3 regions of the Streptomyces sp. NPDC096324 genome follow, and region 2 is predicted to be linked to each of the others. Evidence: riboswitches for the same ligand, from Rfam matches in the RefSeq annotation. Region 2 holds a riboswitch; each other region holds the start of a gene.
The links. A riboswitch is a leader RNA that binds a small molecule or an ion and turns the genes downstream of it on or off. The one in region 2 is predicted to bind cyclic di-AMP.
Positions count from the first base shown of each region.

Region 1: linked by a shared signal. The riboswitch ahead of ACIQ7M_RS02670 (peptidoglycan DD-metalloendopeptidase family protein) and the one ahead of ACIQ7M_RS22345 (transglycosylase family protein) in region 2 are both predicted to bind cyclic di-AMP.
Region 3: linked by a shared signal. The riboswitch ahead of ACIQ7M_RS14640 (NlpC/P60 family protein) and the one ahead of ACIQ7M_RS22345 (transglycosylase family protein) in region 2 are both predicted to bind cyclic di-AMP.

Region 1 is NZ_JBIWFK010000001.1:618,928-628,625, reverse strand. Features, by position in the region: gene ACIQ7M_RS02680 (TetR family transcriptional regulator C-terminal domain-containing protein) at 1-334, shown strand, start outside; gene ACIQ7M_RS02675 (SGNH/GDSL hydrolase family protein) at 633-1,418, opposite strand; gene ACIQ7M_RS02670 (peptidoglycan DD-metalloendopeptidase family protein) at 1,690-2,595, opposite strand; cyclic di-AMP (ydaO/yuaA leader) riboswitch at 2,600-2,755, opposite strand; gene ACIQ7M_RS02665 (tyrosine-protein phosphatase) at 3,412-4,209, shown strand; gene ACIQ7M_RS02660 (DUF6126 family protein) at 4,236-4,352, opposite strand; gene ACIQ7M_RS02655 (helix-turn-helix domain-containing protein) at 4,382-5,020, opposite strand; gene ACIQ7M_RS02650 (aspartate aminotransferase family protein) at 5,082-6,482, opposite strand; gene dxs (1-deoxy-D-xylulose-5-phosphate synthase) at 6,479-8,431, opposite strand; gene ispG (flavodoxin-dependent (E)-4-hydroxy-3-methylbut-2-enyl-diphosphate synthase) at 8,459-9,616, opposite strand; gene hpnH (adenosyl-hopene transferase HpnH) at 9,621-9,698, opposite strand, start outside.
Region 2 is NZ_JBIWFK010000007.1:550,300-559,997, reverse strand. Features, by position in the region: gene ACIQ7M_RS22360 (DUF501 domain-containing protein) at 1-586, opposite strand, end outside; gene ACIQ7M_RS22355 (septum formation initiator family protein) at 626-1,102, opposite strand; gene eno (phosphopyruvate hydratase) at 1,222-2,508, opposite strand; gene ACIQ7M_RS22345 (transglycosylase family protein) at 2,883-3,584, opposite strand; cyclic di-AMP (ydaO/yuaA leader) riboswitch at 3,589-3,782, opposite strand; gene ACIQ7M_RS22340 (transglycosylase family protein) at 3,966-4,838, opposite strand; gene ACIQ7M_RS22335 (cytochrome P450) at 5,155-6,426, opposite strand; gene ACIQ7M_RS22330 (globin domain-containing protein) at 6,864-8,075, shown strand; gene ACIQ7M_RS22325 (nucleoside triphosphate pyrophosphohydrolase) at 8,086-9,072, opposite strand; gene ACIQ7M_RS22320 (SurA N-terminal domain-containing protein) at 9,264-9,698, opposite strand, start outside.
Region 3 is NZ_JBIWFK010000005.1:103,452-113,149, reverse strand. Features, by position in the region: gene ACIQ7M_RS14650 (M23 family metallopeptidase) at 1-711, shown strand, start outside; gene pcrA (DNA helicase PcrA) at 836-3,322, opposite strand; cyclic di-AMP (ydaO/yuaA leader) riboswitch at 3,779-3,948, shown strand; gene ACIQ7M_RS14640 (NlpC/P60 family protein) at 3,956-5,125, shown strand; gene ACIQ7M_RS14635 (tellurite resistance/C4-dicarboxylate transporter family protein) at 5,259-6,239, shown strand; gene ACIQ7M_RS14630 (hypothetical protein) at 6,324-6,677, opposite strand; gene ACIQ7M_RS14625 (NlpC/P60 family protein) at 7,122-8,222, shown strand; gene ACIQ7M_RS14620 (response regulator transcription factor) at 8,232-8,984, opposite strand; gene ACIQ7M_RS14615 (PspC domain-containing protein) at 8,981-9,698, opposite strand, start outside.

The DNA.
Region 1 (9,698 bases), on a different contig from region 2:
GACCGGGCAGGCCAAGGGCTGGCGCCTGTGGATCGAGGGCTGGGCGGTCGCTCTGCGGGAGCCCGCGCTGTGTGAGGTCACCCGTGACCTCGACCGGCAGTGGAAGGCCGCCATGACCGAGGTGATCGCGGAGGGTGTGGCCGCCGGCGAGTTCCGTTGCCCGGACCCCACGAGCGCGGTCCTCAGACTCACGGCGCTGCTGGACGGCTTGGCGGTCCAGATGACCGCGTACTCCGGAGCGGTGTCGCGGGCACGCACCCAGGAATGGGCCGACGAGGCCCTCGCCCGCGAACTGGGCCTGGAACGCGCCGCGTTGATGGCAGCGGTGCGCTGACGCTCACGCGGGGGCGGGACAGAGGCGGAACGCAATGAACCGACCCGGATCACGCGCTCCGGCCCTGGCCCCCGACCCGGCCACGGGTCACGGCCCACCCCGGCCCAGCCTCGACCCCGGCCGGATCCCGCCCGAGCGCGCGCGGCGCCCCTGAACACCATGGGCTGACCCGACCGCGGCGACGGCACGCGGTCCCGTCCGGGCTCGCCGACCTAGTCGGTCCCGTCCGGCCGAGCCGGGCCGCCGCCAAAGAGCGTGACGCCCACCGAACCGGGACCGTCGGCAGGGCCGGTGGCGCTCAGGCCACCGATTCGATGCGCAGCTTGATGTCGTCCGGGGACAGGGCTCCCTTGGCCGAGACGTGATCGCCCGAGGACTCCCCGCGCAGTCGCCGTCCGATCCACGGGACCAGGTACTCGCGCGCCCACTGGATGTTGTCGCGGCGCACCTCCAGCGTGCCGCGCGGCGGGAGGGGCGGCCAGGGCTGGTCCGGGTCGGCCGGGACCTCGAGGCCGAGCACCTGTCCGGCCCGGAGCGCCACCCGGGTGTGCCCCTCGGGCGAGAGGTGCAGCCGGTCGCCGTCCCAGGCCCGCCGGTCCTGGACCGTCTTCAGGGACCAGAGGTCGAGCACGGGACAGCCGTAGCGGTCCGCTATGGCCCGCACATGTCCGTTGTAGGTGGCGATCTTGCCGCGCAGATGCTTGAGCACGGGAACGTCACGGGTGTCGAAGCCGGTCGTCACCATGACGGTGCCGACGGCGGAGGTGAGGTCGGCGATCGCGCGCTCGAAGCGCTCCGCGACCTCGTCGGGGTCGGTGCCGGGGCGGATGATGTCGTTGCCGCCGGCGCAGAACGAGACCAGGTCCGGGCCGAGTTCCTTCGCCCTCTGGAGCTGGGACTCGACGATCTGGTCGAGCAGTTTGCCGCGCACGGCGAGATTGGTGTAGTCGAAATCGCCCTCGGGCCTGCGGTCCGCGAGAAGTACCGCGAACCGGTCGGCCCAGCCGACGAAGGCTCCGTCGGGCCCAGGGTCGCCGACGCCCTCGGTGAAGCTGTCCCCCACCGCCACGTACGACCCGATCACTGATCTCTTGTCACTCTTCGAATCGTCTGCCACATCAAGCATGATTCACCTTTTGATGTGAGCTACGCGACCGTAGGGAAGGGTTGACGGACGGTGAGATAAGCCACTCGCCAAGCATTGGTCAACTCTGGAATAGGGCCCGCGCCAAGGATGTTGACGCAGCGATCGACCCGAGGCCGCGCCACGGGAACACCGAAGGCCGGACCCAGGGGATCATGGGGTCCGGCCTTCGGAGATCTTCCTGCCGTCAGGAGCAGGAGGAGCAGGGGCGTCAGCCCACGGCGACACCGTGCGAGCGCAGGTACGCGACCGGGTCGATGTCGGAGCCGTAGTCCGGCGTGGTGCGGATCTCGAAGTGCAGGTGCGGTCCGGTCACGTTGCCGGTCGCACCGGAGAGGCCTATCTGCTGCCCCTCGGTCACGGTCTGCCCCGCCGAGACGGACAGCGACGACATGTGGGCGTACTGGGAGTACTTGCCGTCGGCGTGCTGGATGACGACCTGGTTGCCGTAGGCGCCGCCCCAGCCCGCGGAGACGACGGTGCCCGCCGCGATGGACTTGAGCGTGGTGCCGGTCGGGACCACGAAGTCGACGCCCGTGTGGTAGCCGCTGGACCACATGCTGCCCGCCACCTTGTAACCGGTGCCGACGCTGCTGCTGTCGACCGGCAGGGTGTAGCCGGAGGAGCTGTTGGTGGAGGCGGAGTCGGACGCGGCCGTGTCGGACGCGGCCGGAGTCGCCTGGGCGGGCTTCGCCGAGGTGGTCGCCTTGGCGGACGACTGCGTCGCCGCGTGGGCGGCGGAGGCGGCCTTCTTGCCGAGCGACAGCTTCAGACCGGGGTGGATCAGCGACGGGTCGCTGCCGATCGCGGAGCGGTTGTCCGCGTAGATCTTCTTCCAGCCGCCGCCGACGTTCTGCTCGTCGGCGATCTTCGAGAGGTAGTCACCGCGCTTCACCGCGTACGTCTTGAACGTGCCGGTCTTGGCGGACTTCTCGGCGGGGGCGGCGGTCGCGGCCTTCTCTACGTGGTGCGCGACGGCGGTGGCCGGCGTCGCGGCCTGGGCGCCCGTGGCTCCCATCAGCGGCAGCGCGAGTGCGGCGCCACCGGTTCCGGCCACGGCGATCGAGCGGGTGAAACGGAGGGACTTGGGACGGCGGTGCTTACCCTTCGCGGGCATGACGAATTCCTCTCCGGCGCCTGCGGGGTGAGCTGTCGGGTGCGGGCTGGAGATGCCCGGCCGCTTCTGCGCGGCTGTACCCCTAGCCTGTTCCGGAGACCGGACCAGGCACGGAACCTGTGGGTCCCCCGCTCCTGCCGTGTACGGGTGAGTGTGCGGATTCCGGGCGGCGGCAGGATTGGGCGTCCGTCCGGATTGAGGCAGAACGTAAGCGAGATGAGAGCGCGTCGACAACTATGGGCGGTTTCTGTGCGCTCGCCTTTCTTGATCCATGCGGAAATCACCGTCACCCTCCGTGGAGTGACGATCTTCCGGACCTCTCAACCCGCCCGTAGCTTCTGGTGGGTTGGGAAATGAGGACGGCAACGCATCGTCACGAATATGACGCTCCTCACGCGACTCGCCCCAGGGTCCCCTATTCCAGGGCCAGTTGTAACGAAGGCGCCTATTCGGACAGAAGGGTCAGATGCGACGCGGGCGGATATCCGGCACATCCGAAATCTCCGCGCGAGACGGCACACAAAAGACACACCCTCAATGCGGCATTTCGTCTCAATTGACCCGCAAGCCCCGCGCGACGGGAAGGGCACCACCGACCCGGGGGTCGACCCCGAGCACCCATCGAACGACTATTCGATTCAATGGGGCTGTAGAGGGTCGCTTCCAGGGGTTTCCGTGCGCGAGAAGGCCGCCTGTGGACAACTCATTGCCCGAGGAACCCATGTCGTATCGTCGACAGCGCAAGCCGGTACAACTGCCGACGAGCGGCGCCGAGTCCAGCCCGGCGACGCCGGCGGCCGAATGGGAGGAGCCCCCGTGACGCAGCAGGTCCCGTCGACCGAGCCCGAGCTCGGCGGAGTGCGGAACTTCCGCGACGTGGGCGGGCTGCCCACCGCGGACGGCCGGAGAGTGCGCCACGGGCAGCTGTTCCGCAGCGGCCACCTCGCGCACGCCACGGAGGAGGACGCCGCGTTCCTCACCTCCCTGGGGCTCCACACGATCTTCGACTTCCGCAACGCCGCGGACCAGAAGCTGGAGGGCCCGGACGTCGAGCTGCCGGGTGTGCGGAACGTGAACCTCCCGCTGAGCGACCCGGCCGACGGCAGCGAGTTCTGGAAGATGGTCCGCGACGGAGACATCGACCAGCTTCGCGGGCTCCTCGGCGACGGCAAGGCCGCGAACCGGATGATCAACTCGTACCGCACGATCATCAGCGAGCGCACGGCCGAGCACGCCCAGGTGCTGCACTCCCTGGCCGACGACAGCGTGCCCGCGCTGATGCACTGCGCGGCGGGCAAGGACCGCGCCGGGCTGTCCATCGCGGTCACCCTGCTCGCCCTCGGCGTCGAGCGCGAGGCGATCGTGACCGACTACCTGGAGTCGAACGCCGCGCACCGCCGTTACAAGGTCCACCGCAACGGCTCCTCGGCCGGTGCCTACTCCCCCGAGGTCATGGAACTGCTCAGCCCGCTGTTCGACGCGCGCGCCGAGTACCTGACAGCCGCCTTCGACACGATCGAGGAGAAGTGGGGCAGCGTCGAGGTCTACCTGGAGCAGGGGCTGGGGCTCACGCCGGAGCTCCGGGAGCGCCTGCGCGCGCGGCTCCTGGACTGACCCGGAGCCACGCTCACCGGCCGGGCCTACTGGTTCTGCGCGCCCAGCGTGAAGAGCAGGTAGATGAAGGCCGCGAACAGGTGGCCGACGGCGACGTAGATGATCAGCCGCACCCACAGGGCGCGCGGGAACCTGTCCTCCATGGACCGGCGGCGGGGTTCTGTGGGTTCGGTCATGACGTCTCTCCCGGGGTGGGGTGGCCCGTCGCCGGGCCGAGGCACAGCGCGGCGACGGGGCTCTGCAGCAGGGTGTGTACGAAGAGGAGATCGGCTCCGTCGCGCTCGGCGGCGGCGATGCGGTGCGGGGTCAGCGAGTCGAAGTGGGCGCTGTCTCCCGGCGCGAGGACGTGCGCGGTGTCCCCGAGGCGCAGACTGAGCCGCCCCTCGAGGACGTACAGCCACTCCTCGCCCGGGTGGACGCGCACGATGTCACCCTGGGAACCGTAGGGGACGTGCACGCGCAGGGCCTGCATGCCGCGGCCCGCGGAGCCCGCCTGCCAGTAGGTCCAGCCGCCCGCCGGGGCCGGTTCCATGTCGGCGGCCCGTACGACCGCGTCACGGTCGGGGACCGCCTCGCCGAGCAGTTCGGAGACCGTCGTACCGTAGACACGGGCCAGCGTGAGCAGCATCGGCAGCGAGGGCTGGCGTTGTCCGGTCTCCAGCCGGGACAGATGGGCCGGCGAGAGTGCGGCGGCTCGGGCGGCGGCCTCCAGCGTGAGGGAGGCCGCGCGACGCAGGGCGCGGAGCCGGGGCGCCACGGCGTGCAGCTCGGCGGACGGCTCTTCGGCCGCCCCTGGATCGGCAGGGCTCATGGAACCATTGAGCCAAACAATTGCCCCTGGGGCAATTTTCTTGCCCCAGAGGCAAAGAACCTCAGCGGTTCGCCACCGCCTGCTTCACCAGTGTCTTCCCGAAGTCCCACATCAGCCCGCCGCCGTTGTGCGCGTCCTCCATCACCGCGGTGAAGGCCTCCACGAACCGGTCGACGTCGCGCTCGTCGATGACCAGCGGCGGGATCAGTTTGATCACCTCCAGGTGGTCGCCGGAGACCTGGGTGAGGATGCGGTGCCGCTGGAGCAGCGGCACGACGACCATCTGCGCGAACAGCCCCTTGCGCGCGGCCTGGAGCATGGTCCAGCGGCTGCGCAGCTTGAGCGACGCGGGCCGCCCGAACTCGATGCCGATCATCAGTCCCCGCCCGCGCACCTCGCTGAGCAGTTCGTAGCGGTCGACCAGGGCCGCCAGCCGGGACTTCAGCAGCTCTCCGGTGACACGCGCGTTCGCGACGATCTGCTCGTTCTCCATCACGGAGAGCACCGCGAGACCCGCCGCCATGGCCTGCGCGTTGGAGCCGAAGCTCGCGGAGTGCACGAGGACCCGGTCCATGGAGGAGTAGACCTTCTTGAAGATCCAGTCCTTGCCGAGGGTCGCGCCCACCGGCACATAGCCGCCGGAGAGCGCCTTGGCGACACACACCAGGTCCGGTTCGACGCCCTCCTCGTGCTGGTAGGCGTAGAAGTCCCCGGTCCGGCCGAGGCCGGTCTGCACCTCGTCCGCGATGAGCAGCGCCTTGTGCCGGTGCAGCAGTTCCTGGGCGGCGCGCAGATATCCCGGCGGGGACTCGTGGACGCCCTTGCCCTGGATCGGCTCGACGATGAGCGCGGCGACGTCGCCCTTCTTCAGCTCCCTGGCCAGGGCGTCGAGATCGCCGAGCGGGACGGCGGTGTCGGGCAGCAGGGGCGCGAAACCGTCGCGGAAGCCGTCCTCGCCGTTCACCGACAGGGAACCGGTGGTCAGCCCGTGGAAGGCGTGGGCGCAGTACAGGATCCTCGGCCTGCCGGTGGCGTACCGGGCGAACTTCAGCGCGGTCTCGACGGCCTCCGTGCCGCTGTTGCCGAAGAACACCCGGTCCAGGTGCGGGCTGTGGGTGAGCAGCCGCTCCGCGAGCAGGCCCGGCAGCGGCTGGCAGTCGAAGCGGGTGAGGTCGGCGAGCGAGGCGTCGAGGACGTCGTGGAGCGCCTGCCGGACGACGGGGTGATGGCGGCCGAGGCCCATCACCCCGAAGCCGGCGAGCATGTCGAGGTAGTCGTCGCCCTCGGCGTCCCAGAAGTGCGCGCCCTCGGCCCGTTCGTAGACCTTGTCGAAGCCGATGGTGTGCAGCATGCGCGGGAGCTGGTGGTTCAGGTACTTCGTGTGCAGTTCGTAGCGCTCGGCTCCGCGCTCGGCGAGGAGTGCGCCGAGGTCGAACTCCCCCTTCTGGGCAGGGTCGGTCATTCCTGTTTCTCCTTGGGCGACTCTTTCTCGGCCGGCCGGTCGGCGGCCTCCGTCAGCTCGTACGCGGCCTTGGCCCGCTCGTCCCTGATGGCCAGCCCGGCGCTGATCCGTCCGGCGATCTCCACGGGCGTGAGCCCGATGTCGGCCAGTACCTCGGACCGTTTGGCGTGCGCGAGGAACTGCTCGGGGATGCCGAACCGCCGTACGGGTACGTCGACTTCGGCGTCCCCGAGGGCCAGCGCGACGGCGGCGCCGACGCCCGAGGCCCGGCTGTTGTCCTCGACGACCGCGACGAGCCGGTGGGCGGCGGCGAGGCGGGGCAGCTCCGGGTCGACGGGCTTGACCCAGCGCGGGTCGACGACGGTGCAGCCGATGCCGCGGGACTCCAGCAGGTCGGCGGTCTGGAGGCAGACCGGGGCCATGACGCCGACCGCGACGAGCAGGACCTCGGGGCGCTCGCCCCGGTGCAGGACGTCGAGCCCGCCCACCCGGTCCACGGCGGGGATGTCCGGACCGACGGACTCCTTCGGGAAGCGGATCAGGGTCGGCGCGTCGTCCACCGCCACCGCCTCCCTGAGCTGGGCCTTGAGCTGGTCGGCGTCGCGCGGCGCGGCGATCCTGAGACCGGGGACGACCTGGAGGATCGACATGTCCCACATGCCGTTGTGCGAGGCGCCGTCGACGCCGGTGATCCCCGCCCGGTCGAGGACGAAGGTCACACCGCAGCGGTGCAGCGCGACGTCCATGAGGAGCTGGTCGAAGGCCCGGTTGAGGAAGGTGGCGTACACGGCGACGACGGGATGCAGGCCGCCGGTCGCGAGTCCGGCCGCGGACACCGTGGCGTGCTGCTCGGCGATGCCGACGTCCCACACCCGGTCGGGGAATCTCTCGGCGAACTTCCCGAGCCCGACCGGATGCAGCATGGCCGCCGTGATGGCCACGACGTCCGCGCGCTCCTCGCCGATCCGGACGATCTCGTCGCCGAACACGGAGGTCCAGGAGGGGCCGTTGGACGGTGCGAGGGGTTCGCAGGTGAGGGGGTTCATCACCCCGACGGTGTGGAAGTGGTCCTCCTCGTGCGCGAGCGCGGGTTCGTAGCCGCGCCCCTTCTCCGTCAGACAGTGGATGAGCACGGGCCCGTGGAAGCGTTTGGCGCGGCGCAGCGCGGACTCCACGGCTCCCACGTCGTGACCGTCGATGGGGCCGACGTACTTGAGCCCGAGGTCCTCGAACATGCCCTGCGGTGCGAAGGCGTCCTTGAAGCCCTTCTTCGCGCCGTGCAGCGATTCGTAGATGGTGTTGCCGACGAGGGGGGTGCGCAGCAGGACCTGCTTGCCCCAGGCGAGGACCTGCTCGTAGCTGTCGGTGGTGCGCAGGGTCGCGAGGTGGTTCGCGAGGCCGCCGATGGTGGGCGCGTACGAGCGTTCGTTGTCGTTGACGACGATGATCAGGGGTCGGTCCTTGGCCGCGGCGATGTTGTTCAGCGCCTCCCACGCCATGCCGCCGGTCAGCGCGCCGTCGCCGATGACCGCGACGACGTGACCCTTCTCGCCCTGCACCTGGCGGGCCTTGGCGAGCCCGTCCGCCCAGCCGAGCGCCGTGGAGGCGTGGCTGTTCTCGATGACGTCGTGCTCGGACTCCTCGCGGGAGGGATAGCCGGAGAGGCCGCCCTTGCCGCGCAGCTTGGAGAAGTCCTGACGCCCTGTCAGCAATTTGTGTACGTAGCTCTGATGGCCGGTGTCCCACAGGATGCGGTCGAAGGGCGACTCGAAGACCCGGTGGAGGGCGATGGACAGCTCCACCACTCCCAGATTGGGTCCGAGGTGACCGCCGGTCCTGGCGACCGCGTGCACCAGGAACTCCCTCACCTCTTCGGCCAGTTCACCGATTTCCGCCTCGGACAGCGCCTTCAGGTCGCGTGGTCCCCGGATGTTCTCCAGAATCGTCACGTCGGGCCCCCTCTCGGTCCGTGCTGATCAGCTCACGGTGACGGCCGGTGCCCCGGACGCGACGCCGTCGTTCTCCATCTGCTCGGCGATCTTCATCGCCTCGTCGATGAGGGTCTCGACGATCTTCGACTCGGGGACGGTCTTGATGACCTCGCCCCGGACGAAGATCTGCCCCTTGCCGTTGCCGGAGGCGACCCCCAGATCCGCCTCCCGCGCCTCGCCGGGGCCGTTGACGACACAGCCCATGACGGCGACGCGGAGCGGGACCTCCATGCCCTCCAGGCCGGCGGTGACCTCGTCGGCGAGCTTGTACACGTCGACCTGGGCGCGCCCGCAGGACGGACAGGAGACGATCTCCAGGCGCCGCTGCCGCAGTCCGAGCGACTCCAGGATCTGGATGCCGACCTTGCACTCCTCGGCGGGTGGCGCGCTCAGCGAGACCCGGATGGTGTCGCCGATGCCCTCGGAGAGCAGCGCCCCGAACGCCACGGCCGACTTGATGGTGCCCTGGAACGCCGGCCCCGCCTCGGTCACGCCGAGGTGCAGCGGGTAGTCGCAGGCGGCGGCGAGCTGCCGGTAGGCGTTGACCATGACGACCGGGTCGTTGTGCTTGACCGAGATCTTGATGTCACGGAAGCCGTGCTCCTCGAAGAGCGACGCCTCCCACAGCGCCGACTCCACGAGCGCCTCGGGCGTCGCCCTGCCGTACTTCAGGAGCAGCCGCTTGTCGAGGGAGCCCGCGTTGACACCGATGCGGATCGGGATCCCGGCGTCGCTCGCGGCCCGCGCGATCTCCTTCACCTTGTCGTCGAACTGCTTGATGTTGCCGGGGTTGACGCGGACGGCCGCGCAGCCGGCGTCGATCGCGGCGAACACGTACTTCGGCTGGAAGTGGATGTCCGCGATCACCGGGATCTGCGACTTCCTGGCGATGGTCGCGAGCGCGTCCGCGTCGTCCTGCGTGGGGCAGGCGACCCGGACGATCTGGCAGCCGGAGGCGGTCAGTTCCGCGATCTGCTGAAGTGTGGCGCCGACGTCCGAGGTCCGGGTCGTGGTCATCGACTGGACGGACACGGGCGCCCCGCCACCGACCGCCACCGGTCCGACCTGGATGCGCCGCGACACACGGCGCTCCGCGATCGGCCGGACCGGTACCTCGGGGAGGCCCAGGGAAACGGCGGTCATGAGGTCACCCGCGGCTTTCCGTGAAGGTCTCGCGGGCGGCCCGGATGGATTCCTTGAGGGAGCCCATGGTGGCGAGGACGGC
Region 2 (9,698 bases):
ACTCGGCGGACTCGACGGGCTTCACGGCGAAGTGGCCGGTACCGTCCTCGGTCGTCTCGCCGGCCGGCGCGTCCGGGGTCGTCACGCACGCGCCCTTGCGCCACCACTCGGGCAGCATGGCGATGGCCTCGTCGCCGAGCGGGTTGACGCCGGGTCCGGCGGCCAGCGAGTGCGCCACCAGGACGTGCAGGCACTTCACCCGGTCCGGCATGCCGCCCGCGCTCGGGAAGCCCTCCAGGACCTCGATCGCGTCACGGCGCGCGATGTAGTCCTCGTGGGCGGCGCGGTAGGCCGCGGCCAGCTCGGGATCGGTGGCCAGCCGTTCGGTCATCTCCTTCATGACCCCGTTGGCCTCCAGCGTCCCGATCGCGGACGCGGCCCGCGGGCACGTCAGGTAGTACGTGGTCGGGAACGGCGTGCCGTCGGGGAGGCGGGGCGCCGTCTCGACCACGTCCGGCTGGCCGCAGGGGCAGCGGTGCACGATCGCGCGCAGTCCGCGCGGCGGCCGGCCGAGCTGCTGCTTGAAGGCCTCGACGTCGGCGTCGGTGGGCTCGGTGCGCGGGGTGGTGGGGGGTGGCGTTTCCATGCCGTGAGTCACGTGTCTTTCTGGTCAGTTCATGGGTCGTCAGCGGTCGGCGGCGTCGGATTTGTCCACGCCGTCCCAGACATCGGTGTACCAGGGGCGGTCGGCGGTGTCCTGTTCGGCCCGGGACTGTTTCGCGGCGTCCGGGTCGATCACGATGTAGCCGGTCTCGCCCGGCATGACGTAGTGCAGCCGCTGCCGGATCTGCTGCTCGGCGTACGCGTCGTCCTGCCAGCGCGCCTTGAGGTCGCGAAGCTGTTCGACCCGCTGCCGGGCCTGCTCCCGCTGCCGCTCCAGATCGCCGATCTGGGCGCGCTGGGAGACGTACTGCCGCATCGGGTACGCGAGGGCGACGATCAGGGAGCACAGGACCATGGCGAGCAGCGCGGCCCGGCCGGTGAGCCGGGAGCGGCGCGCCTGCCGCTTGGTCTGGGAGCGGTAGACCCTGGCCGCCGTCTGCTCGCCGAGCAGCTTCAGCCTGGTCGAGGTGGAGAACCGGTCCCGGTCCTTCACGGCCATGAGTCCCGCCTCCCCAGTACCGGCCCGCCGTACGGGCCCCTCACGTGCGTACGTCCCCGCACACGGTACGGGACCGGGTACGGGGACGTACGGAGGACGCTTCCTGAGGCGCGCGGGGCTCAGCCCTTGAAGCGCGGGAAGGCGCTGCGGCCGGCGTAGACCGCGGCGTCGTCGAGGATCTCCTCGATGCGCAGGAGCTGGTTGTACTTGGCGACGCGGTCCGAGCGGGCCGGGGCGCCGGTCTTGATCTGACCGCAGTTCACGGCGACCGCGAGGTCGGCGATGGTGACGTCCTCGGTCTCGCCGGAACGGTGGGACATCATGCACTTGAAGCCGTTGCGCTGGGCCAGCTCGACGGCGTCCAGGGTCTCGGTCAGCGAACCGATCTGGTTGACCTTGACGAGCAGGGCGTTGGCGGAGCCCTCCTCGATGCCGCGGGCCAGGCGCTCCGGGTTGGTGACGAAGAGGTCGTCGCCGACGATCTGGACCTTCTCGCCCAGCTTGTCGGTGATGACCTTCCAGCCGGCCCAGTCGTCCTCGTACAGCGGGTCCTCGATGGAGACGAGCGGGTACGCGGAGACGAGCTCCTCGTAGTACTCGGTCATCTCGGCGGCCGAGCGGGACTTGCCCTCGAACTCGTACTTGCCGTCCTTGTAGAACTCGGACGCGGCGACGTCGAGCGCGAGCGCGATCTGCTCGCCGGGGACGTAACCGGCCTGCTTGATGGCCTCGAGGATGAGGTCGAGGGCGGCGCGGTTGGACTCCAGGTTCGGGGCGAAGCCGCCCTCGTCGCCGAGGCCGGTGGACAGGCCCTTGGTCTTCAGCACCTTCTTGAGGGTGTGGTAGACCTCGGCGCCCCAGCGCAGGGCCTCGGAGAAGGACTCCGCGCCGATCGGGGCGATCATGAACTCCTGGATGTCCACGTTGGAGTCGGCGTGCGAGCCGCCGTTCAGGATGTTCATCATCGGAACGGGCAGCAGGTGCGCGTTCGGTCCGCCCAGGTAGCGGAACAGCGGCAGGTCGGACGCCTCGGAGGCGGCGTGCGCGACGGCGAGCGAGACGCCGAGGATGGCGTTGGCGCCGAGCGAGCCCTTGTTGTCGGTGGCGTCGAGGTCGAACATCGCCTGGTCGATCAGGCGCTGCTCGGTGGCGTCGTAGCCGACGAGCTCCGGGCCGATCTGCTCGATGACGGCGAGGACGGCCTTCTCGACACCCTTGCCCTGGTAGCGGTTCGGGTCACCGTCGCGAAGCTCGATGGCCTCGAACGCTCCGGTGGAGGCGCCGGACGGAACGGCGGCACGACCCGTGCTGCCGTCGTCGAGGCCGACCTCGACCTCGACCGTGGGGTTGCCTCGGGAGTCCAGGATTTCCCGGGCTACGACGACGTCGATGGACGGCACGAGCATCTCCTTATTGGGATGTGACGCGGTACGCGGAGCTTGTCAGCCCCGCGGGATGAGCCTAACCGGCTCAGGGGGATCGGCCAGCGATCGACCACCCCTTGGGCGGACTGAGCCTACATATTGTTCCTGAACGGAACAAAAAAAGAAATAAAAAACCCCGCTCCGACACGTGCGGGGGAACACGTGCCGGAGCGGGGAGCCCGTGGGGACGGGGGACCTCGGCGGGCCTCCGGTGCGTGCGGAGACCCCACGAGGGGGCGTTGCCGGCCGGGCGTCGCCCCACGAGGGGACGTTGCCTGCCGGGCGTCGCGGCGCGGTGCCGGAATCGCGGCCACCCTCCGCCGAAAGCGGCCGGGTCGACCGGCGTGCCGCGCTGCTCAGCGCAGGTGGAGCTGCTGGCCCGGGTAGATGACGTCGGCGTCGGCGACGATGTCCTTGTTCAGCTTGAACAGCTTCTGCCAGCCGCCCTTGACGTGCTTCTTCTCGGCGATCGAGCTGAGGGTGTCGCCCTTGACGACCTTGTACTCGCCGTCGCCCTTCTTGACCTTCTTGCCGGTCGGGGTGGTGACGGTCTTCTGGGCGGCGGGGCGCTCCGCGGAACGGGAGGCGGGCTGCTCCGTCGTACGGGTGGCCGGGGCGCTCTGCTGCGAGGCGCTCGACGAGGAGGGCGCCGCCGGGGCCGCCGGGGCCGAGCCGCCGCCGTACGGGGTGCTCGACAGGCCGGTGCCGCAGGTCGGCCAGGCACCCTTGCCCTGCGCGGCGAGGACCTTCTCGCCGATGGCGATCTGCTGGGACTTCGAGGCCTGGTCGGCGGTCGAGGCGTAGGCGGTACCGCCGTACGCGGCCCAGGTGGAGGACGAGAACTGCAGGCCGCCGTAGTAGCCGTTGCCGGTGTTGATCGACCAGTTGCCGCCGGACTCGCACTGGGCGACGGCGTCCCACTCGGAGCCGGTGGCCGCGGAGGCGTTGCCGGCCGCCATCAGCGGGGCCGCGATGGCGACGCCGGTGACACCGGCGAGCGTGGCGACACGGGTGGCCTTGTTCGGGCGGCGGTGCTTGCCCTTGCCGGAGAACAGCATGGAGAGATCCCCTCACCGACGCCTGCGAGGTGAGCTGTCGGGTTCGGGCCGAATGAGTTGCCCGGCCGCATGCCCTCGGTCCTGTCTCCAGGACGTCCGGCACGCGGCTTCACCCCAAGCCGTTCCCGGGTGTCTCTCGACTCCCGGACCCGGCACTTACCTTGGGTCCCCCGCTCCTGCCTACGGCGCATGACGCGACGACTGTTCCCGTACGGCCGTTGGCAGGATTCGGCGTTGCGACCGTCGGAGCCCGCTGTGGCGAGCGGTCACGACCGTAAGCAGTCGATTGCCCTAATTTCAAAGACGATCAGGGCTTCTGAGACCCATCTCTCACTTGCGCCAAATAGGACATTCCACAGCGAACCGTGACGCGAACTGCCGCTAGTTCTGCACCGTTTCGACCGTGTCCGCGATGCTCCGACCAGGAATGACGAGGCCGGGACCGCTGTCGGCCGGGGCCGTGTCCACCTTGGGCAGATCGCCCCATCCGCTTTCGAGGCCAAGGGCGTCGGAAACGCTCCAGAGGTTCCCGATGGCCTGGGCCACGTACTCGCTGTCGGCGCCGTCGGTCTCGGAGGCCGCGGCGTGACGCCCCGCGGAGCCGTCGGCCCGGCTGTCGGCCGTGCTCTCCGCCGCGCCCCCGCCACGGTGTCGCCCGGTGCCGGAACTCGACGAGGTGGAGGGGGTCGAAGATGCTTCCTTCTGACCCGACTTGGGCGATTCATCACCCTTGCCGGTCGCCGCGTCCGCGCCGTCGGAGCTCTGCGAGGCACTGGGCGTGGCGGTGCCGGTCTCCGTGCCGGAGGAGTCGCTCGAACTGGACGAATCACTCGAAGGGGATGAACTGGGCGAAGTCGCCAGGCCGGACGAGATGTACGAACCGGCGTCGTCGCCGCTGCTCGACGAGTCGCCGGCCACGCCCGTGTCGACGCTGACCCCGCCGGAGCCCTTGCTGAGACCCGAGAGCGGCCCGCACGTCGGCCAGGCCACGAGGCCCGTGTCGGCGAGCACCTTCTCGGCGACGGCTATCTGCTGCGAGCGGCTGGCCTGGTCGGCCGTCGGGGCGTACTCGAGGCCGCCGTGCGCCTCCCAGTTGTCCTGGTCGAGCTGGAGGCCGCCGTAGTACCCGTTGCCTTCGTTGGCGCTCCACGCGCCACCACTCTCGCACTGCGCGACCCGGTCCCAGGTGGTCCCGTCGGCCGCGTTCGCGCTCGCCGCGGCGAGCAACGGGATGACGATCGCCGATCCGGTCACCCCTGCGGCGACGATGAGAGCCGGGGCCTGGCGAGGGCGACGGTGACGGCCGTTCCCGGAGAGCATGCGAGAGCCTTTCGAGCGACAGCGGGGAGCACGGCGACTCCTGCTGAACGAGTGGCGCAGGTGCCGCGTTGTTGATGGGTGAAGGTAGTCGCACTCGAACGCTGGTTACAAGTCGATGCAGTACTGATCACATGAAGATCACGAATTTGACGGAGCGTCATGTCCTGGTGGCCCCAAGGGTCTTATTCCGGTATGCGGAATCACCGCTTCGACTCGACCGCCGAAGGGTCACCGATGCACCGATCGCGTCCTATTTGACCGGGGTGAACTCCACCGGAAGCGTGCGCAATCCACGCATAATGAGGCCCCCGCGCCAGCGCAAATCGGCCGAATCTCCAGCGAGTTGGAGGTCGGGAAGACGGCTGAGGAGCGTACCGAGCGCGGTCTGCCCCTCCAGCCGGGCGAGCGGCGCGCCCAGGCAGTAGTGGATGCCGTGGCCGTAGCCCAAGTGCTGAAGGTCACGTCGTGAGAGATCGAGCGTGTCCGGCTGTTCGAAGCGCTCGGGGTCGCGGTCCGCGGCCGCGAGGACCACGAGCACGGGGTCTCCGGCCGCGATGTCCTGCCCGCCGATCCGCACGTCCTCGGTCGCGAACCGCCACGTGGCCAGTTCGACGGGCCCGTCGTAGCGCAGGAGTTCCTCCACGCCCGTCTCCAGCAGCCCGCTCTCCCCCGCCGCGAGGGAGGCTTGCAGCCGGGCCCGCTGCCCGGGGTGGGTGAGCAGCGCGTGCATCCCGTTCCCGATGAGGTTGACCGTGGTCTCGAACCCGGCGAAGAGCAGGATGAAGGCCATCGCGGCGGCCTCGTTCTCGGTGAGGTGCTCGCCGTGGTCGGAGGCGCGGATGAGCCCGGAGATGAGGTCCTCGCCGGGCTCGGGCTCCGCGGTCAGCGCCTCGCGCTTGCGGTGGATGAGCTCGGCGAGATAGCCGCGCATCTTCTTCACGGACCGGGCGACCCCGCCCCTCGGCCCGCCGCCGTGCCGGATCATCATGCCCGCCCAGTCCCGGAAGTCGTCCTGGTCCTCGCGCGGGACGCCGAGCAGGTCGCAGATGGCGTAGATGGGGAGCGGGAAGGCGAACTCGTGGATGAGGTCGGCGGAACCCCTGGCCGCGAACCCGGCGATGAGCTGATCCGTCAGCTCCTGCACCCGCGGGGCGAATTCGGCCACGCGCCGGGGCGTGAACGCCTTGCTGACGAGTTTCCGCAGCCGGGTGTGGTCCGGCGGGTCGATGTTCAGCAGATGTGTCATCAGCTCGGCCTTGCGTTCCCCGGGGATCCCGGTCCGGCCCTTCGCGTGCGCGGGCTCGTCGTGATGCGCGGGATTCTTGGACAGCCGCTGGTCGGCGAGCGTCTGCTTGGCGTCGGCGTACCGCGTGACGAGCCAGGCCTCCACCCCGCTGGGCAGCCGTGTGCGGTGCACGGGCGCGTTCTCCCTGAGCCAGGCGTAGGCCGGGTAGGGGTCGGTGGCGAACTCCCAGGTGAAGAGTTCGGGGGCGGCGCTGGCGGAGGCTTCGTGCTCGGTCACTCCCCGACGGTATCCGCACCGGCGCACGGGCCCCTGCCCGACCGGAGCCGACGCCGCCCTGCCGCGCGACCGTGCGGTGTCACGGGGTGCGGCCGGTGGGTGGGGCGGGGCCGTGCCGGTGGGTGGGGCGGGGCCGTGCCGGTGGGTGGGACGGGGTGCGGCCGGTGGGTGGGGCGGGGCCGTGCCGGTGCATCAGCCCGTCGCCGTCGGACGGAGAGGTGACCGTCGGTGGCGACGGGCATCGATGTACCGGCACGTCCCCTCACGCCGGATCCCGGCCGCGGGTGCGGGATCCAGACGGTCACAGCCCCGGCCGGGGAAAGTTCAGCCCCTCCGGCGACGGTGGCGAGGGGGGGGCTCCGTCCGGTTCGTCATGGACCGTCCTGACATGGGCGACTGTTTGACCCCGGCGCCCGGCGGCTCCCTACTTTCCTGCCGTGGACCCCGAAATTCTCAGATCCAGCTTCGCGGTCGTGGAACGACGGGCCGAGTTCGCGGTCAAGTACTTCTACTCGCACCTCTTCCGCCACAACCCGCAGCTCCGCGCGCTGTTCCCGGCGGACCTCGCCCAGGACATGGAACGGCAGCGGGACCGGCTCTTCGCGTCGCTCACCTTCGTCATGGACAAGCTGGAGGATCCGGACCTGCCGCGGTATTTACGGAGCCTCGGCCGCGACCACCGCAAGTACCTGACTCGGCCCGAGCACTACGCGGCCGTGGGGGAGAGCCTGCTCGCCGCGTTCGCGGTCGTCTCGGGCTCCGCCTGGAGCGCCGAGACCGAGAAGGCCTGGACCGCCGCGTACGGGTCGATCGCCCGGAGCATGCTGCAGGGAGCCTGGGAGGCCCGGCACCACGGCGAGCCGCTCTGGTGGGACGCTGAGATCGTCTCCCGCACCCGGCACGGCGACGACCTCGTCGTCCTCACCCTGCGGCCACGGCAGCGGCTCACCTACTCCCCCGGCCAGTACGTCAGTGTCAGCGTGCCCCATCTGCCACGTGTCTGGCGCCCCTACTCCCTCGCGAACGCACCCCGCGCCGACCGCACCGTCGACCTGCACGTCAGCCGTGTCGAGGACGGCGCCCTCTCCACCGCCCTCGTCCGGCGGACCCGGGTGGGCGACGTACTGCGGCTGGGCCCGCCCGGCGGCGGCCTCACCCTGCGGACTCCGGCCGACCGGCCCCTCACCCTCATCGCGGCCGGCACGGGCTGGGCACCGGTGAAGGCCCTGCTGGAACAGCTCGACCCCGCCCACGAGGCCCGTCTGTTCCTCGTGGCCCGCGACATCGCGCACCTCTACGACCGGCCCGCCGTCGAACGCCTGCGGGCCGCGCTCCCCCGGCTCTCCGTCACCTTCATCACCCCCGCGCCCGGCCGCCCCAAGGCCCAGGCGACCGAACGGCTGCTCACCGCGCTGGGCAACCGGGCGGGCTGGACCCGGCACGACGTCTACGTCGCCGGTCCGCCCGATCTCGTCGAGGAGGTCGGCGACGCTCTCCCCCTTCTGGGGACACCGGCCGAGCGGTTCTTCCACGACCCGCTGCCACCGACCGGCGAGGGACGTCCCCGCCCGGTGGGCGCGGCCCAGTGGCTCCTGGACCGCCCACCGGCCGCCTGGCACAACCCGACCGATCGCACCCTCGGCCCCTGACCCGGCTCCCTCAGTCCTGCCCGCCCTTCTCCTCCGCCCCGCGGATCGCGTCGCGGTACGTGCGTGCCGCCGCCCGCAGGGCGGCCTCGGGGTCGACGCCCTCGGCCTCGGCCCGGACGGCCATCGCCAGCAGTTCGTACCCCACGCCCTCACCCGACGGCAGCGGAACGTCGAGTCCCGCCGTCCGCGCCCGGGACGACAGCTTGGCCGACAGGGCCAGGCCCGGCTGGCCGAGCGGCACGCCCTCGGTGACGGAGGTGCGCCGCTTCTCCTCGGCCTTGGTGCGCAGCCAGTGCTCCTTGACCTCCTCGGGCGTCGTGGCCGTCTCGTCGCCGAAGACATGGGGGTGCCGGTGGATCAGCTTGGCGACGATCCCGGCGGCCACGTCGTCGATCGAGAACGGGGCGTCCGTGTCGTCCTCGGCGATCCGGGAGTGGAACACGACCTGGAGCAGGACGTCACCGAGCTCCTCCCGCAGCTCGTCCCGGTCGCCCTCCTCGATGGCCTCGACGAGCTCGTACGCCTCCTCCAGGCCGTACTTGGCGAGGCCCTCGTGCGTCTGCCGGGACGACCAGGGGCACTCGGCGCGGATGCGGTCCATCACCTGGACGAGGTCGAGCAGGCGCGCGCCCGGCAGGTCGTACGAGGCGGGCAGGAGCTCCAGGTCCGGCATGGATATGCGGCCGGAGCCCGCGAGACGGGCCAGACCGTCGGTGAGCCGGGGTTCGCCCTCCCCGGTGGCGACGACGACCACCGAGCGGCCGCCGGCACACGCGTCGACCAGTTCCCGCGCGGTCGGGGACTCCTCGTCGACCGCGACACCGGCCTCGCGCAGATACGGCACCTGCGGATGCGCGCCGTCCGAGCACAGCACCCGGTCCGCGCCGTGCAGCGCCTGCCAGGCGGGCCAGGAGAGCAGGCCGGGCGCGACCCGGTGGCTGGTGGTGAGCAGGACGATGCGGCCGGGGCCGGCGGCGCTCGCGCCGTCGACGGTCACATCGGCCGCGGTCGCGTCGGCCGCGGTCACATCGCCGGCGGTCGCATCGGCCGCGGGCCCCTCGCCGCCCTGAGCGGTCCCCGTCGGTTCACTGGTTGCGTTCACCCCTCGAACGTAACCCACTCCGCCGACACCCCCGGAGTTGTCCACAGGGCCGGGGGCTCAGCCGATCCACCGGCCCGCGCGACGGGCTACGCGGGCTGCTGGGGCGCCGCCGAGGACACCTCGCGCACCCACGGGGTCTTCGCGTCGACGCGGCTGCTCTTCTGGACGTCCCAGGTGCCGTAGCGCGGGTTCAGGTCGACGTGGAGTTCCTTGGACGCGGCGGACATCGCCTTCCAGAAGGTGGCCTTGCCGTCGGTGGTGTTCATGTCGACACCGAGCGCGGAGGCGAGCTTGCGGGCCTCGATCTCGGTGCGCAGGCTGTCGTCGAGGCGCTCGGGCGCCACACCGTAGTTCGACAGCCAGGTCGCCTCCAGCGCCTTCGCGCCGCCCGCCTGCTGTTCGAGGGCCGACCGCATCCCTTGCGAGTCCTTGCGGGTCACCTTCACGCCGGCGTTCTCGGCCGCGCGGTCCAGCACCCGGTCCAGGACCATGCTGTGCAGGGTGTCGCGGGTGAGGGTGGC
Region 3 (9,698 bases), on a different contig from region 2:
CTGCTGACCGTCGCGGTGCCCTCGGCCTGTGTCATGGGCGTCGCGGGGATCGCCGCCGCCTCCGTGGGCGGTGTCGGCGGCCTCGGAGGGGACGACTCCAAGGACACCACGGCCAGCGCTCCCGACGTGACCTCGGTGAAGCCGTCGGCCGCCAACGTCAAGCTGGACACCCAGCTCCAGAGTCTGTCCGCCGGTGCGGACGACTTCGCCGACCGGGCGAGCCGCACGCAGGAACGTATCGACCTCAAGGCGCAGCAGGCGACGGAGAAGAAGAAGGCGGCGGAGGAGGCGGCCCGCAAGGAGCGGCTGCGTCCGAAGTTCGCCCTCCCCGTGACACAGCAGGGCCTCAGCGCCTACTTCGGCCAGGCCGGCGTCAACTGGATGTCCGTGCACACGGGCATCGACTTCCCCGTCTCGTACGGGACGCCGGTGATGGCCGCGACCGACGGGACCGTCCGGACGCAGTGGAACAGCGCGTACGGCAACATGATGATCGTGACCGCGATGGACGGCACGGAGACGTGGTACTGCCACCTCTCCACGTACAAGGTCGCCTCCGGCACCGCCATCAAGGCCGGTGATCAGATCGCCTTCTCGGGGAACTCCGGCAACTCGACCGGCCCGCACCTGCACTTCGAGGTCCGCCCGGCCGGCGGTTCGGCGATCGACCCGCTGCCGTGGCTGCGCAGCCACGGCCTGGACCCCACGTAAGAACCCGGATCCCGGCCCGGTCAGAATCCCGGCCGCCGCGTGACCCCTGACGAGAACCCGGTGCCCGCGGCCCCCGGCCACCCGTCTCCGGACGGCCGAGGACCCCTGCGAACGGTGTCGCGGACTACAGCTTCTCCACCGGCGCGTACCGCAGCAGCAACCGCTTCGGCTTGGGCTCTCCGAAGTCGACCGTCGCCTCCGCGTTCGCGCCCGTCCCCTTCACCCCGACGACGGTGCCGAGGCCGAACTGGTCGTGCGTGACCCGGTCCCCGACGGCCAGCGCGACCACCGGCTTCTCGGTGGCACCGCGGCGGGTGGCGAACCCGGAGGCACCCGAGGCCGCGGACCGCGAACGCGAGGACGAGAGGGAGGCGGCGACACCGGAGACGGGACCCGCGGGCCGGGGAGCCGTCGCTCCCGTGCGCTTCCAGTCCAGATGGGTCGCCGGGATCTCCTCCAGGAAGCGGGAGGGCGGGTTGTACGAGGGCTGGCCCCACGCACTGCGCATCGAGGACCGGGTGAGGTAGAGCCGCTCCCGCGCGCGGGTGATGCCGACGTACGCCAGGCGCCGCTCCTCCTCCAGCTCCTTGACCTGTCCGAGCGCGCGCATGTGCGGGAAGACGCCGTCCTCCATGCCGGTCAGGAAGACCACGGGGAACTCGAGGCCCTTGGCGGTGTGGAGGGTCATCAGGGTGATGACGCCGTTGCCGTCCTCCTCGTCCGGGATCTGGTCGGAGTCGGCGACGAGCGCGACCCGTTCCAGGAACGCGGAGAGTCCGGCCGGAGTCTCGCCCTCACCCGTCTCCTGCTCGAACTCCAGGGCGACGGCGGCGAGTTCCTGAAGGTTCTCGATCCGGGTCTCGTCCTGCGGGTCGGTCGAGGCCTGCAACTCGGCGAGATAACCGGTGCGTTCGAAGACCGCCTGAAGAATGGTGGCCGGGCCCGCGCCGGACTCGACGATCGTACGGAGGTCTTCCATGAGCGTGTTGAACCGCTTGACCGCGTTGGTGGAGCGCGCGGCCATGCCGTAGGCCTCGTCGACGCGGCGCAGTGCCTGCGGGAAACTGATCTTCTCGCGTTGCGCGAGGGCGTCGATCATCGCCTCGGCACGGTCGCCGATGCCGCGCTTGGGCACGTTCAGGATGCGGCGCATGGGGACCGAGTCCTCGGGGTTGGCCAGCACCCTCAGGTACGCCAGGACGTCCCGGACCTCCTTGCGCTCGTAGAAGCGGACACCGCCGACGACCTTGTACGGCAGGCCGACACGGATGAAGACCTCTTCGAAGACACGGGACTGGGCGTTCGTGCGGTAGAAGACCGCGACGTCTCCGGCCCTCGCGTCGCCCGCGTCGGTGAGACGGTCTATCTCGTCGGCGACGAACTGGGCCTCGTCGTGCTCGGTGTCCGCGACGTAGCCCGTGATGTTCGAGCCGGCGCCCGCGTTGGTCCACAGGTTCTTGGGGCGGCGGGACTCGTTGCGCTCGATGACCGCGTTGGCGGCGGTCAGGATCGTCTGCGTGGAGCGGTAGTTCTGCTCCAGGAGGATCGTCGTCGCGTTCGGGTAGTCCTCCTCGAACTGGAGGATGTTGCGGATGGTCGCGCCGCGGAAGGCGTAGATCGACTGGTCCGCGTCACCCACGACGCACAGCTCGGCGGGCGCCAGGTCGAACTCGCTGGGCGGTACGTCCACGGGGTGCTCGGAGGTCCCCACGAGTTCCCGGACGAGGGCGTACTGCGCGTGGTTGGTGTCCTGGTACTCGTCCACCAGGACGTGCCGGAAGCGGCGGCGGTAGTGCTCGGCGACGTCCGGGAAGGCGCGCAGCAGGTTGACCGTGGTCATGATCAGGTCGTCGAAGTCGAGCGCGTTGGCCTCGCGCAGCCTCGACTGGTACATCGCGTACGCCTGGGCGAGGGTCTTCTCGAAGCCGTCCGCTGCCTGAGCGGCGAAGTCCTCCTCGTCGATCAGCTCGTTCTTCAGGTTCGAGATCTTGGCGCTGAACGACTTCGGCGGGAACTTCTTGGGGTCGAGGTCGAGATCACGGCAGACGAGCGCCATCAGCCTCTTGGAGTCGGCGGCGTCGTAGATCGAGAACGACGAGGTGAAGCCGAGCGTCTTGCTCTCGCGGCGCAGGATGCGGACGCAGGCGCTGTGGAAGGTCATGACCCACATCGCGTTGGCGCGGGGGCCCACGAGGGCCTCGACGCGCTCCTTCATCTCGCCGGCGGCCTTGTTGGTGAAGGTGATCGCGAGGATCTGGCCGGGGTGGACGTTCCGCTCGCCGAGCAGATGCGCGATCCGGTGCGTGAGGACGCGGGTCTTGCCCGAGCCCGCGCCGGCCACGATGAGCAGCGGGGAGCCCGAGTGGACCACGGCCGCGCGCTGGTTCTCGTTCAGTCCGTCCAGCAGGGCCGCGGGGTCCACGGCGGGCCGGGGCGCGCCGTCGCGGTAGTAAGCGTCCCGGCTCGGCGGCAGGTCGAACTTCCCGCCGAACAGATCGTCCGGAACCGGCTCCGGTACGTGATCGTCCTCGGGCGGCGGCGGGTGTTCGTCCTCGTGGGCCGCGGAGGGCTTGAGGTTCGCCAGGAAGCTGTCGTCAAAGAGGCTGCTCATCGCTCTCCGAGTCTAGGCCGCCCCACTGACAGCCCGCCGCCACCCCGAGAACTCGGCCCGAAGTCGTGACCAGGCACACGGCGGACACCAGGTGCTCACGGCTTCGCCCGCCGACACCTCACCGTCCGTGACGGCGCGCGACGGTCCGGTCACCCGGCGCGGGGCCGGCGCGGCGGGCCGTCCCGAGCCGCGACCCGACCGACGAGCGGTCGCCGCGACGCCCGGCCGCGTCATCCGGAGCGGGATGGGGCCGAGCGATGGAGCCGGCCGATGGGTCGGCGGGCCGCTTCCGGCGGCGCACGCGCCGATGGGTCTTCGGGCCGCTTCCGGCGGCGCGCGCGGCAATGGTCACGAAAATGTATCGGACGTATCGGGCATCAACCTTCACACGGGCCACACCGGTTGGCTAGCGTGCTCGAAGGCCGCTCGACCGCATCCGGCGAACACCGCCGGGCCGGGCGGCCTCCGCCCAATCCGGTGCGCCGCGAGGCCCTGGAGCCGGGGACCCACCGATTTTGGGGTGAATCGGTCCAACCGCCTTGTGGGGCACGGACCGTAGGGCAGCCTTCCGGAACCTCCCGCCCGAACCCGACAGCTAACTCGGCAGGCGGATGACGGAAGGAGTCGCCTCTCTTGGCGTCACACCGCAAGGCGCGTCCCACCGGTGCGCGCATCGCAGGCATACGGACCCCCGCCCTCGCCACGGCGGCCCTCACCTCCGTGGCCCTGCTCTCCCAGACCGCCAACGCCGCACCCTCGGCCGAGCCCCGGCCCAGCATCGAAGCGGTCTCGAAGAAGGTCGACGACCTCTACCACCAGGCCGAGACCGCCACCGACAAGTACAACGCGAACCGGGAGAAGACCGCCAAGCAGCGCGAGCGCGTCGACACCCTGCTCGACGACGTCGCCCAGCGCACAGAGAAGCTCAACACCGCGCGCGAAGAACTGGGATCGTTCGCCGCGGCGCAGTACCGCACCGGGGCCGCCGCGCCCGACACCGCGACCCTGCTGCTCGCGGACAACCCCCAGGACTACTTCGACCAGACCCAGTTGATGAGCCGCCTGACGAACCGCCAGAAGGCGGCCGTCGACGACTACATCACGGAGCAGGCCGCCACCACCGAGAAGCGGACGGAGGCCACCGCGAGCCTCGAGTCGCTGACCGCCTCGCAGAAGGCGCTCAAGACGTCCAAGGCCGAAGTGCAGCACAAGCTCTCTGAGGCCCGCGACCTGCTGTCGAAGCTGAACTCCGAGGAAAAGGCGCGCCTGGCGGCGGTCGAGAAGAAGAAGCGGGAACAGGCCGCGGCCAAGGCGGCGGAGCTGGCGCGGCAGCAGGCCGCCGCCGAGAAGGCCGCCCAGGCGCAGCCGTCGTCGGACAGCACGGGTGACCCGGCCGCCGGCTCGACGGCCGGGTCGTCGACGGGATCGACGGCCACGGGCTCCTCGTCGAAGGCGGCCGAGGCGCTCGCGTTCGCCCGCGCGCAGGTAGGCAAGCCGTACGTCTGGGGCGCCACCGGCCCGGACTCCTACGACTGCTCGGGCCTGACCCAGGCCGCCTGGAAGGCCGCCGGCGTCAGCCTCCCCCGCGTCACCTACGACCAGGTGAACGCCGGCACGACGGTCTCCCTCGCCGACGCCCGGCCCGGCGACCTGGTCTTCTTCTACGACGACATCAGCCACGTCGGCATGTACATCGGCGACGGCATGATGATCCACGCGCCGAAGCCGGGAGCGTACGTCCGCGAGGAGTCGATCTACTACGACGGCACCTCGGCGATCCACAGCGTGGTGCGCCCGGCGTAGCCCGGGAGCCGGAAGCCCCTCGCGCGGGGCACGCGTGCGGGCTCTCCCGATCCCCGCGCGCGTGCTCCGCGTTTTCGTCGCCGCCCGCGCGTGGCCCGCCCGCAACCGCTCCGCGGGTCCCTAGCATCGACGCATGCCAGAGACACCGGACATGACGGACACCATTCCGCTCCGCTCCTGGTGGGCGGGGTGGGCGCCCGCCGCCGGGGCCGCCGTCATGGCCACCGGCATCCTCTCGATCGGGCTGCACCTGACCGGCTACGAGGTCCTGTCCCGGATCGCGCTGTTCCTCGCGTCGCTCGCCTGGGTCGGTCTCGCCTCGGACTTCCTCGCCCGGCTGGTGGGCGACCGGGCGCAATGGGCGCGACGGGCCGGCACTCCCGCCGGGCTCGACGCGGTCGCGGCGACCACCGTGCTCGGTACCAGGTTCTCCACACTGGGGTGGCAGACGCTCGCCGAGATCCTGCTCGCGCTGTCGGCCGTGCTCTGGCCGGTCCTGCTGCTGAGCGTCCTGCGGCACTGGCGGCGCCGCATGGCGGGAGAGGTGTTCCTCGTCTGCGTGGCCACGCAGGGGCTCTCGGTCCTCGGCTCGACGATCGCCGGCGAGGTGGGCTCGGACTGGCTCGCGCATGCCGCGATGACGCTGTTCTGGGTGGGGATCGCGCTGTACGTCCTCTCGCTCGCGAACTTCGACCCGCGGGAGGTGAGGAAGGGCGCGGGGGACCACTGGATCGCGGCCGGCGCGCTGGGCATCTCGGCGCTGGCCGGAGCGGGACTCGTCGTGGCGCACGACGTGAATCCGTATCTGTGGAACAACGACGACCAGGGCGTCCTGCGCGCCACGACCGGCGCGCTGCTCGTCCTGGACCTCGCCTGCTACTTCCTGCTGGCCGTCGCGGAGGTGGTGTGGCCGCGCCCGCGGTACGACGTACGGCGCTGGTCGTCCGTCTTCCCGATGGGGATGTCGGCGGTGGCGACCCTCGCGGTCTCGGCCGCCCTCGACGTCTTCTGGCTCAAGGGGACCGGACAGGTGCTGCTGTGGATCGCGGTGGCGGCGTGGCTCCTGGCGGTCGCGGGCACCGCTCTCGCCTTCAGATCCGAGGTACGGGGATGACGCGGCTGTCCGGTCCGCGCGTCACGGGACGTCACGGAAGGGAGGCCGCCGGTCAGGTCCGGCGCAGGGCGGTGTGCGCGCCGGTCAGGTCCACAGGACGGCGATGAAGATGTTCGTGACGGTCAGCAGTCCGACCAGGCCGAAGAGGCGCTTGTCCACCGTCTCCTCGTCCCGCTGCGCATAGACGAGCCCGAGGATCACGATCAGCAGGGCCAGCTTCACGCCGATCTTGACGGTGTTGACCGTGCCGCCGTCGGCCTGGTTGAGCCCGACCAGGGCGACTCCGGTCACCAGCATGGTCAGCGCGCCGTGCAGCATCGCCGGGACGAAGCGGGCGGTGCCGTTGCCCATCGCCTTCATCTGTGTGAGGAAGCCGCCGAGGAGCGCGGCGATGCCGATGATGTGCAGGCCGACGAAGAGGTGGATGAGTACGCCCATGGGGCCGGAGCCTAATCGCACCCCCTGACGCCCCCGCCGACCGGGCCCCTCCCGACCCGGCCGCCCCTTCCTCCACTCTCCCTCCACCGGACCGTCGCGTGTCACCCATAGCACCGACATCACGCGAAGTGTCCGTGATTCACCGATTCGGTCATGACCCTGCGTCAAGTCGGTGCCGCACAGACAGGATCTTGGCCACATTTGGTCGCTCGTCGATCCAATCGCGATAGTTCCGTACATAGCGTTACCAACGGCACACTCTCAGGTTTAGCGTCCTCCACCAGGTGACCGGCTCCCCACCACCGTCCGGGCCAGGGACGGCAGTCGGACACCACCGCCGAGAAGGTCCGGCGGCGGCACCGCTCCCCCTGTGTGCGCCGCCGCCGGACGTGTCACCGCTTGACCGCCCCTCAAGGACGGTCGCACGGAAGGATGTGGGCCCTCGTGGCAGCGCACCGCAAGGCCAGACAGCGTTCGGTCGGCGGAAACACGGCCCGCACAGCGGTCACCATCGCCCTCGCGGGCGCGGCGACGGCCACCGGCTTCGACGGGGTCGGACACGCCGACCCCCAGCTCTCCCCGGCACAGGTGAAGGCCAGGGTCGACAAGCTGTACGAGGAGGCGGAGGCCGCCACCCAGAAGTACGACGGCGCCAAGGAGAAGGCCGGCCAGGCGGAGGCGAGGCTGAGCAAGCTCCGCGACGAGGCGGCCCGCCGGGAGGAGCGGCTCAACTCGGCCAGGGACGCGCTGGGTTCGATGGCGGCGGCGCAGTACCGCAGCGGTGGGCTCGACCCCGTGGTGCAGCTCGCGCTCTCCGACCACCCCGATCAGTATCTCGACGGGGCCGCCCTCGCCGAGCGGGTCGGCACCCGGCAGTCGGCGGAGATCGCCGGGGTACGCAAACAGCTCCGCGAGCTCGAGCAGTTGCGCGGAGCGGCGAACATCGAACTGGCCAGGCTCAAGTCCCGCCAGACCGAGCTGAAGCAGCACAAGAAGACCGTCAACGAGAAGCTCACCGCGGCACGCCGGCTGCTGGACCGCCTCACTCCGGAGCAGCGCACGCGGTACGCGGAGCGAGGCGGCGCGAACGACCAGCAGCACGTGTCGCGCGACGCTTCGCGCGACCCCGCACCGGTCGGGTCGTCCGGCACGTCCGACGCGTCCGGTGCCGCCGGAGCGGGCACCGCGGCACCCAACTCCCGGGCGGCGGCCGCCGTCGCCTACGCCTACGCGAAGCTCGGCAGCCCCTACGTCTGGGGCGCCACCGGGCCCAACGCCTTCGACTGTTCCGGGCTCGCCCAGGCCGCCTACCGTTCCGCGGGCGTCTCCCTGCCCCGCACGACCTATTCCCAGATCAACGCCGGCCGACGGGTCACGCTCTCCGAACTCCAGCCCGGCGACCTGGTGTTCTTCTACGCGGGCATCACCCACGTGGGCATCTACATCGGCAACGGCCAGATGATCCACGCCCCGAATCCGTCGGCGCCCGTACGGGTGGCCCCGATCAGCGAGATGCCCTTCGCCGGGGCCACCCGGGTCGCCTGAACCCCGGTGTCAGACCAGTCGTCGCGCCGTCGCCCAGCGGGTCAGCTCGTGGCGGTTGGAGAGCTGGAGCTTGCGCAGGACCGCCGAGACGTGCGACTCGACCGTCTTGACGGAGATGAAGAGCTGCTTGGCGATCTCCTTGTACGCGTACCCCCGGGCGATGAGGCGCAGGACCTCGCGCTCGCGCTGGGTGAGACGGTCCATGTCCTCGTCGACGGGCGGGGCGTCGGTGGAGGCGAAGGCGTCGAGGACGAATCCGGCGAGGCGCGGGGAGAAGACCGCGTCGCCGTCCTGGACGCGGAAGACGGAGTCCACGAGATCCGTGCCGGTGATCGTCTTGGTCACGTACCCCCGGGCGCCGCCGCGTATCACACCGATCACGTCCTCCGCGGCGTCCGACACGGACAGCGCGAGGAAACGCACCGGCCGCTCGGCGTCGGCCATCAACGGGGCGCAGCGGCGCAGTACTTCGACACCGCCGCCGCCGGGAAGGTGGACGTCGAGGAGGACGACCTCGGGGCGGGTGGCCGTGATGACCGTGACCGCCTGATCGACGTCCGCGGCCTCGCCGACCACCTCGACGCCGGTCCGCGCGGTCTCCCCGATCTCGGCCTGGACCCCCGTACGGAACATGCGGTGGTCGTCGACGAGCACCACGCGCACCCGGCGCCCGCCCTCGGCGTCGGCGCCCGCGGACGCGGTGGCACCGGAGGTCTCCGCGGCCGAACCGCCGGACTCCACAGGCTCGTTCGTGTCGCTCATGACGTTTTCTCCGCCCTCTCCATCTCCAGCTCGACCTCCGTGCCGCCGTCCGGCACCGCGCGCAGTCGCGCCGTGCCGCCGTTGCGCTCCATGCGGCCGATGATCGATTCTCTGACGCCCATGCGGTCGGCGGGTATCGCGTCGAGGTCGAAGCCTGGGCCGCGGTCGCGGACGGACACGAAGACCGTCCTGCCCTCGACTTCGGCGTAGACCTGCACGGCGCCGCCCTCGCCACCGTACTTGGCCGCGTTCACCATCGCTTCCCTCGCCGCCTGCATCTGTGCGGTCAGCCGGTCGTCGAGCGGGCAGTCGCCCACGACGACGACCTCGATGGGGACGCCGTGCTTGTCCTCGACCTCGGCGGCGTGGCCACGGACCGCCTCGGCGAGGGTGGCGGGCTCCTCGTCCTCGTCCTTGCCGCTGCCGTCCGGTTTGTAGAGCCAGGCCCGCAGATCGCGCTCCTGGGCCCGGGCCAGGCGGCGCACCTCGTTCGCGTTCTCCGCGTTGCGCTGGATCAGGGTGAGGGTGTGCAGCACGGAGTCGTGGACGTGGGCGGCGACTTCGGCCCGCTCCTGCGCGCGGATGCGCATCAGGCGCTCCTCGGAGAGGTCCTGGGTCATCCGGATCAGATAGGGGCCGGCGAGCAGCGCGATGCCGACGAGGACCGCGAGCGCCGCCTGGAGCACCGAGCCGAGGTGGGCCGCGGAGCCCTGG